2 regions of the Acuticoccus sediminis genome follow, and region 1 is predicted to be linked to the other one. Evidence: predicted binding sites of a transcription regulator. Region 1 holds the regulator's gene; the other holds the start of a gene.
The links. The regulator LexA, encoded in region 1, represses DNA repair genes until DNA is damaged. The targets are predictions, from matches to a motif close to TGTTCNNNNTGTGTTCNG.
Positions count from the first base shown of each region.

Region 2: a site for LexA is predicted at 2,011-2,028, ahead of dnaE (DNA polymerase III subunit alpha). Genes of this name have one in related genera too.

Region 1 is NZ_QHHQ01000001.1:1,585,987-1,590,470, reverse strand. Features, by position in the region: gene trpC (indole-3-glycerol phosphate synthase TrpC) at 1-1,103, shown strand, start outside; gene DLJ53_RS06885 (molybdopterin molybdotransferase MoeA) at 1,100-2,266, shown strand; gene lexA (transcriptional repressor LexA) at 2,389-3,120, shown strand; gene DLJ53_RS06875 (glucose 1-dehydrogenase) at 3,760-4,484, opposite strand, start outside.
Region 2 is NZ_QHHQ01000008.1:93,024-97,507, forward strand. Features, by position in the region: gene dnaE (DNA polymerase III subunit alpha) at 1-1,900, opposite strand, end outside; gene DLJ53_RS28010 (ABC transporter ATP-binding protein) at 2,151-2,828, opposite strand; gene DLJ53_RS28015 (lipoprotein-releasing ABC transporter permease subunit) at 2,828-4,078, opposite strand; gene proS (proline--tRNA ligase) at 4,075-4,484, opposite strand, start outside.

The DNA of each region.
Region 1 (4,484 bases):
GTCCGGGCCTCATCGCCGAGATCAAGAAGGCGAGCCCGTCCAAGGGCCTGATCCGGCCCGACTTCGACCCGCCCGCCCTCGCCCGCGCCTACGCCGACGGCGGCGCGACCTGCCTCTCGGTCCTCACCGATGCTCCGTCCTTCCAGGGCGCGCCTGAGTTCCTCAGCGCCGCGCGGGAGGCCTGCTGCCTGCCGGTCCTGCGCAAGGACTTCATGTACGTGCCCGAGCAGGTGTTCGAGGCGCGCGTGTGGGGCGCGGACTGCATCCTCGTCATCATGACCGGCGTCGACGACGCGGTAGCGCGCGACCTCGTCGACGCGGCGCATGCCCTCGGCATGGGCGCGCTCCTCGAGGTGCACGACGAGCGGGACATGGAGCGCGCGCTCGCGCTCCCCTCCCCGCTGATGGGCGTCAACAACCGCGACCTCAGGACCTTCAAGACCGACCTCGCCGTCACCGAGCGGCTGGCGGCGATGGTCCCGCCCGACCGCCTGCTCATCGCCGAATCCGGCATCGCCACCCACGCCGACGTCACGCGCCTGCAGGCCGTCGGCGCAAGCGCCTTCCTCATCGGCGAGAGCCTCATGCGCCACGCGGACGTGACCGCCGCGACGCGCGCGCTGCTCGGCAACCCGCTGACCCACATCGACGCCACCGGCGCGGCCCGGATGGTGGACGTCTCCGCCAAGGCCGAGACGACCCGCACGGCCGTCGCCGAGGGGACCGTCACGATGGCGCCCGACACGCTCGCCGCCATCCAGGCCGGCAACGTGAAGAAGGGCGACGTCGTCGGCGTGGCGCGGATCGCCGGCATCATGGCCGCCAAGAAGACCTCGGAGCTGATCCCCCTCTGCCACCCGCTGCCGCTCTCGTCGGTGTCCGTGGACCTCGAGCCGGACCCGTCGCTGCCCGGCTACCGCGTCACCGCGCGGGCGAAGACCACGGGGCGCACCGGCGTCGAGATGGAGGCCCTCACCGCCGTCTCCGCCGCCTGCCTGACGCTCTACGACATGGCCAAGGCCATGGACCGGGGCATGGTGATCGGCGGCGTGCGGCTCCTGGAAAAGTCCGGCGGCCGCTCGGGCGAGTGGCGCACCTCTTGATTGACGTCGACGAGGCGCAGGCCCGCCTGATCGCCGCCGCTCCCCACCTCCCGTCCGAGACCGTACCGCTCGCCGAGGCCGCCGGCCGCGTCGTGACGGTCGACGTCGTCTCGATGCGCACGCAGCCCCCCTTCGCCTCGTCCGCGATGGACGGCTACGCGGTCCGCACCGCCGACATGCCCGGCCCGGTCCGGGTGGTGGGCGAATCCGCGGCCGGGCGGCGCTACCCGCGTCCGCTGGGTCACGGCGAGGCGGTCCGCATCTTCACCGGCGCCCCGGTGCCGGAGGGGGCAGACGCGATCCTCATCCAGGAGGACGCAGCGCGCGACGGCGATGCGCTCACGGCCACCGACACGGTCAAGCCGAACGACCACATCCGCGCGCTCGGCCTCGACTTCGCCGCCGGCGACACACTGGTGGCGGCCGGCACCGTCCTCGCGCCGCGCCACATCGCACTCGCCGGCGCCGGCGGCCATGCGGAACTGACGGTCGCCCGCAGGCCCCGCGTCGCCTTCCTCGCCACCGGCGACGAACTCGTGCCGCCCGGCTCGCCCACCGGTCCCGACCAGATCGTCGCCTCGATCACACCCGCGCTCGCCGCGACGGTGCGCGCGGCCGGCGCGGACCCGATCGACCTCGGCATCGCGCCGGACGACCGGGCCGAGATCGCCCGGCGCTGTGCCGCCGGGATCGCCGAGGCGGACATCCTCGTCACGCTCGGCGGCGCCTCGGTCGGCGACCACGACCTGGTCAAGCCCGCCCTCTCGGACCTCGGCATCGAGCCGGACTTCTGGAAGGTCGCGGTGCGGCCGGGCAAGCCGCTGATGTTCTCCTCCAGGCCGCTCGTTCTCGGCCTGCCGGGCAACCCGGTATCGGGCGCGGTCTGCGCGGTCCTGTTCCTCGTTCCGCTGGTGAAGGCGATGCAGGGGGTGACGGCACCGCTGCCGGAGGTGCGCGAGGGGATTCTCGGCCGCGACCTCCCGGCGAACGGCCCTCGCCGCGATCACATGCGCGCGGTGCGATCGGGATCGACGATTACGCCAGCATCGCGGCAGGATTCATCGATGCTAGCCGTGCTCGCGGCTTCGGATGTTCTGCTCGTGCGTCAACCGCATGAAGGTCCCGTGCCGGCGGGGAGTCCATGTCGGTATATCGCGCTCTGATTGCTTGACTCGTGACGTTCTGCGGGCTCCGCATTGCGGAACACACGACGAACGTGTATAGATGATGGCGGAATGATTCGGGTACCAATGCTGGTCATACAGCGTCAGGACGACGACGAACTATGCTGACGAAGAAGCAGTACGATCTCCTCATGTTCATTCATGAGCGTATGAGCTCGACCGGTGTGCCGCCGTCCTTCGAGGAAATGAAGGATGCGCTCGATCTTAAATCCAAATCCGGCATCCATCGCCTGATAACCGCGCTGGAGGAGCGTGGCTTCATCCGCCGCCTCCCCAACCGCGCCCGCGCGCTGGAAGTCCTGCGCCTGCCGGACGTCGCGCTCGCGAAGTCGAGCCCGCCGCAACGCCCGCGCGGCTTCTCCCCGTCCGTCATCGAGGGGTCGGCCCCGCGCGATCCGGCCATCCCGCCGAAGCGGGGCCCTTCGCTGCGCCCTGTCACGACCGCCTACGACATCGTCGACGTGCCGATGATGGGCCGCATCGCCGCCGGCGTGCCGATCGAGGCGATCCAGCAGCAGAGCTCCGCCGTCCACCTCCCGTCCGACATGCTCGGCCCCGGCGAGCACTTCGCGCTGGAGATCACGGGCGATTCGATGATCGATGCCGGCATCCACGACGGTGACACCGTCGTCGTGCGGCGGACGGACCACGCCGAGAACGGCGACATCGTGGTCGCCCTGATCGACGGCGAGGAAGCGACCCTCAAGCGTCTGCGCAAGCGTGGCAACACCATCGCGCTCGAGGCTGCGAACCCGGCGTACGAGACGCGCATCTTCGGCGCCGACCGCGTCCAGATCCAGGGCAGGCTCGCCGCCCTCCTCCGTCACTACTGACGCGCAGGACCGCAACTGCCGCTCCGGCACCACACGGTGCCGGGCCGCAGCAGCCGACCCGCGAGACCGCAGCCTCCGGACCCGGAACCGACGCGACCTGCCGCCCGGACTCGTTCAGTCCGCGCCAATCACGCGGTCCCCGCGACGGCCACCATTCGGCCCGCCTCGTTCGGCGCGGCGGATCCGTCGGCTTTCCCTGAACGACCTGCCTCTCCCCGACCTCCTGCCCGGACCTCCACGCCCGCGGGCGCGGCCCATCGATCGGCATTTCCCGGCGACCTGCCTCTCCCCGCCGGCGAGCCCGGACCTCCACGCCCATCGGCGCGGCCAATCGATCGGCATTTCCCGAGGGCCCTGCCTTCCCCGACGGCCGGCCCTGACCAGCACGCCCATGGGAGTGGCCAATCGATCGGCATCTCCCGGGCGACGTGCCTCTCCCCGACGGTCTGCCCGGACCTCCACGTCCATGGGCACGGACAATCGATCGGCATTTCCCGAGGGACCGCCTGTCCCCGCCGGCCTGCCTGGACCGCTACGCCCGTGGGCGAGGCCAGTCGATCAGCATTTCCCGGGGCGAGCTGCCTCTCCCCGACGTCCATCGCGGCCCGCCATGCCGGCGGGGGCGGCCGGTGCGGGGCGTTAGAGCGAGCTGCAGAGGTGGCCGCCGTCGATGGAGATGACGCTGCCGGTCATGTACGCCGACGCATCGCTCGCCAGGAGGCAGAGCGCGCCGGAGAGGTCGTCCGGCTGTCCGAGCCGGCGCTGCGGAATGCGCCGGACCAGCGCCGCGCCCGCGTCGGTGGCAAAGAATTCGCGGTTGATGTCGGTCTCGATGTAGCCGGGGCAGATCGCGTTGACGCGGATGCCGTAGCGCGCCCACTCGAGCGCCAGCACCTTCGTCATGTGGATGAGGCCGGCCTTCGCCGAGGCGTAGTGCACCAGAGCGCCTGCCGGCCGCAGCCCGGTGATCGAGGCGATGTTAATGATCGACCCGCCGTGCTGGGCCGTCTTCAGCCGCTGCGCCGCCTCGCGCGCGACGGTGAAGCAGCCGGTGAGGTTGGTGTCGATGACGAAGCTCCAGTCCTCGTCGGAGACGTCCAGCGCCGGCTGCGCGGTCGACACGCCGGCGTTGTTCACCACGACGTCGATCGTCCCCAGCTCACTAGCGGCGGCGTCGAGCCCGGCCGCGATCGAGGCCGTGTCGGTGACGTCCATCGCGACCACGCCGACGGTGGTGCCGAGGGTGGCGAGCTCGTCCCGGAGCGCCTCGAGCCGGTCGAGCCGGCGGGCGGCCAGCACCAGCGAGGCCCCCGACCGCGCGAGCGCCTTCGCGAAGTTCGCGCCGAGGCCGCTCGAAGCGCCGG
Region 2 (4,484 bases), on a different contig from region 1:
CGGGCTTCATGCCGACCAGCGCCTTCCTCATGCCCTGACTTTCCAGCTGGAAAACGCCGGCGGTCTCGCCCCTCGCGAGCAGCTCGTAGGTGGGGCCGTCGTCCAGCGGCAGGGTATCGAGGTCGATCTCGTCCGGGATCAGGGCGATTGCGCGCTCGATGGTGGTGAGCGTCTTGAGGCCAAGGAAGTCGAACTTCACCAGGCCGCCCGATTCCACCCATTTCATGTTGTACTGGGTGACGGGGAGGTCGGACCGCGGGTCGCGGTAGAGGGGGACGATCTCCTCCAGCGGCCGGTCGCCGATGACGATGCCGGCGGCGTGGGTGGAGGCGTGGCGGTAGAGCCCCTCGAGCTTCAGCGCCATCTGCAGCAGGCGGTCGATCTCGCCGTCCTGCGCCTTCGCCTCCTGCAGCTTCGATTCCTGCTCCAGCGCCTGGCCGAGGGTGATCGGGTTGGCAGGGTTGGAGGGGACGAGCTTGGCGAGCTGGTCGACCTTGCCGTACGGCATGTCGAGCACGCGGCCGACGTCGCGCACCACGGCGCGGGCCTGGAGGGTCCCGAAGGTGATGATCTGCGCCACCCGGTCCGGGCCGTAGCGCTCCTGGACGTAGTGGATGACCCGGTCGCGCTTCTCCTGGCAGAAGTCGACGTCGAAGTCCGGCATCGAGACGCGTTCCGGGTTGAGGAAGCGCTCGAACAGGAGGTCGAAGCGGAGCGGGTCGAGGTCGGTGATCGTCAGCGCGTAGGCGACGAGCGAGCCGGCGCCCGAGCCGCGGCCCGGCCCCACGGCGACGTCGTGCGCCTTCGCCCACTGGATGAAGTCGGCGACGATGAGGAAGTAGCCGGGGAACTTCATCCGGCAGATGATGCCGAGCTCGTGCTCCAGGCGGTGCTCGTACGCCTCGCGGTCGACGCCGGGCGCCATGCCGCGCGTGGCGAAGCGCCGTTCTAGGCCGTCTTTCGCCATCTGGGTGAGCCGCTCGGCCTCGGCCTCCAGCTCCTGCTCCTCGGTCTTGTCCTCCGGCGGCAGGCCCTGGGCCTTGCGCTCGGCGGCGATGAAGCGCGGCAGCATCGGCGGGCACTTCTTTACCCGGAAGTGGGAGCGCATGGCGATCTCGACCGTCGAGGCGATCGCCTCCGGGAGGTCGCTGAAGAGGGCCTCCATCTCGCCCTGGGTCTTGAAATAGTGTTCCGGCGTCAGGCGCCGCCGGTCGTCGTCGGCGAGGCGGCGGCCTTCGGCGATGGCGATCAGCGCGTCGTGCGCCTCGTAGTCGTCGCGCTTGGCGAAGTAGACCTCGTTGGTGGCGACGAGGGGAACGCCCCTGTCGTAGGCGAGGCCCACGGCGAACGCCTCGAACGTGTTCTCCGCCGTCGTCCCGTGGCGCTGGAGCTCACAATAGAAACGATCTCCGAACGTTTCGCGAAGTTCGTCGAACAGCGCGGCGGCGCCGTCGGTCTCGCCGAGCTCGAGCGTCTTGCCGACGGGACCGTCGGTCCAGCCGGAGAGGGCGATGATGCCGTCGGCGTAGGGGGCGAGGCCGTCGACCGGGACGGCGACGGTCTCGCCGTCCGACTTCAGGTAGGCGTGGCTGATCAGCCGCTGCAGGTTGGCGAAGCTGTCCGGGCAGGTGGCGATCAGGGGCATGCGGGCGATGGGCGTGATCCGCCGGCCACCCTGGATCCGCTCGGCGAGGCGGATGGGGACGGTGCAGGCGATGAGGGGCTGCACGCCCTCGCCATACGCCTTTTCCGAAAACTCCAATGCGCCGAAGAGATTGGCCGTGTCGCTGACGGCGACGGCGGGCTGATTGTCCGCCGCTGCAAGCGACACGATCTTCTTGAGGTGCAGCGCGCCTTCCAGGAGAGAGTAGGCCGAGTGGACCCTCAGATGGACGAACATGACGCGCCTCCCAGATACCGGCGCTCACCTTAGCGCCGGATCGGTCCGATGGGATCACACGAGGGGGACCTGCATTCCGTCAATCCACAGAATGAGGGCGACGACGAAGGCCGAACAGGAAACGAACGCACCACAATCGAGAAAGAACCGCTGCATCACTGACCTCTCTTTGTTCTCATTGGAACGTAGTAGAATGTTCCGAGAACATCAAGCGTGATTCGCGAGAAACTTATTCGACAGATAGCGTCAATTATAGCGCGACGATTCGGCCTTCCTTCAGGGTTACCGTGCGGTCGAGCTGGCTCGCGAGGGCCTGGTTGTGGGTCGCGACCAGCGCGGACAGGCCGGTGTCCCGGCTGAGCGACAGGAACGCGTCGCGAACAGTCTCGGCCGTCGCCTGGTCGAGGTTGCCGGTCGGCTCGTCGGCGAGGATGACGCGCGGGTTGTTCGCCACCGCGCGCGCGATGGCGACGCGCTGGCGCTCGCCGCCGGACATCTCGCCCGGCCGGTGGGTGCGCCGGTGGGCGAGGCCCAGGCGGTCGAGAAGTTCGTCCGCGCGGGCGAGGGCATCCTTGTACGACGCCCCGGCCAGACGCTGCGGCAGGGCGACGTTCTCGCGGGCGGTGAAGTCGCCCAGGAGGTGGTGGAACTGGTAGATGAAGCCGATCCGGTCCCGGCGGAGCATCGTCCGCTCCTTGTCCGACAGGCCCGTCGCCTCGACGCCGTCAATGGTGACGACGCCGCTGGTCGCGCCCTCGAGGAGGCCCGCGATCTGCAGCAGCGTCGACTTGCCGGCGCCCGACGGCGCGACCAGCGCGACGAGCTCGCCCGCGTTCAGCGAGAGGTTGGCGCCGGTGAGGACGTGCACCTCTTCGGACCCGTCCGAGAACGTGCGCACGATGTCGGTCAGAACGAGAGGGGTCGTCATCACTCGGCCTTCAGCGCTTCGACGGGGTCCGTGGTGGCCGCCTTCCACGCCGGCGGGATCGTCGCGATCAGCGCCAGGAGCAGCGAGATGACGACGACCATGGTGGTCTGCGTGGAGGAGATGTCGGACGGGATCTGCGTCAGGTAGTAGAGCTCCGGCGGGAAGAGCTGGATGTTGAAGATCGTCGTGATCGCCTGACGGATGTTCTCGATGTTCACGGCGATCAGCGTGCCGAGGCCGAGGCCGATGAGCGTGCCGCCGACGCCGATGGTCAGCCCCACCATCAGGAAGACCCGCAGCACCGTCCCGCGCGAGGCGCCGATGGTGCGCATGATGGCGATGTCGGGCGTCTTTTCGTTCACCAGCATCGTCATGGAGGAGATGACGTTCATCGACGCCACCAGAACGATGAGCGTCAGGATGATGAACATCACGTTCCGCTCCACCGTGAGCGCGGAGTAGTAGGCGCGGTTGTTCTGCCGCCAGTCGGAGAGGTAGAGGGGCCGGTCGGCGGTCTCCGCGATCGCGGCTTTGAGGCCGTCCATGTCGTCCGGCGAGTCCGAGAAGATCTCGATGCCGGTCGCCTGGTCGTCCATGTTGAGGTAGAGCTGCGCCTCGGCGATCGGCAGGTAGGCGATGGTCCCGTCCACCTGGCTCATGCCGACGTCGAAGATGCCGATGACGGGGAAGTTGTCGATCTGCGGCGTCTGGCCGAACGGCGTCACCGGGCCGTCCTGGGTCATCACCGTGACCTTGTCGCCGATGGTGACGCCCAGCGCGCGGGCGAGCCCGGCGCCGATGACCATGCCCTTCTCCTCCTCGCCGAAGTTCTTCAGCGTGCCGGCGACCATGTGCTCGTCGAGGAGGGGCGTGCGCTCCATGTCCTTGCGGGAGACGCCGCGCAGAAGGATGCCCGTCGCGCCGCCGTTGCCGGTCGCGTAGGCTTGGCCGAGGACGTAGGGCACGGCGCGGTCCACGCCCGGGATCGCCTCCAGCTTCTCGGCGAGGCCCTCATAGCCGGGCATCCCGTCGGCCGCCTGGACCACGACGTGGCCGGAGATGCCGAGGATGCGGCTGAACAGCTCCGTGCGGAACCCGTTCATGACGCTCATCACGATGATGAGCGCCGCGACCCCCAGGACGATGCCGGTGATCGACAGCGTCGAGACGATCGAGATGGCGCGTTCACGCCGGCGCGCGCGCAGGTAGCGCCGCGCGATGGACCATTCGAGCGCGCCGAAGGGCGTCACGCGGTGGCCCCCGCCGTCGACGCGAGGCGGTTCATCAGCTCGGCCTCGCCCATCGTCGTGCGCTCGCCGGTGGCGCGGTTCTTCAGCTCGACCTCGCCGGCGGCGACGCCGCGCGGGCCGACGATGACCTGCCAGGGGAGGCCGATGAGGTCCATCGCCGCGAACTTGGCGCCCGGGCGCTGGTCCGTGTCGTCCACGAGGACGGTGCGGCCCGATGCCTCGAGCCCGCGCTCCAGCCGGTCGACGACCTCGTCGCACGCCGCGTCACCGGGGCGCATGTGGACGATGCCGACCTGCCACGGCGCCACCGACTCGGGCCATATGATCCCGTCGTCGTCGTGCGAGGCCTCGATGATCGCGCCCACCAGACGCGAGACGCCGACGCCGTATGAGCCCATGTGGACCG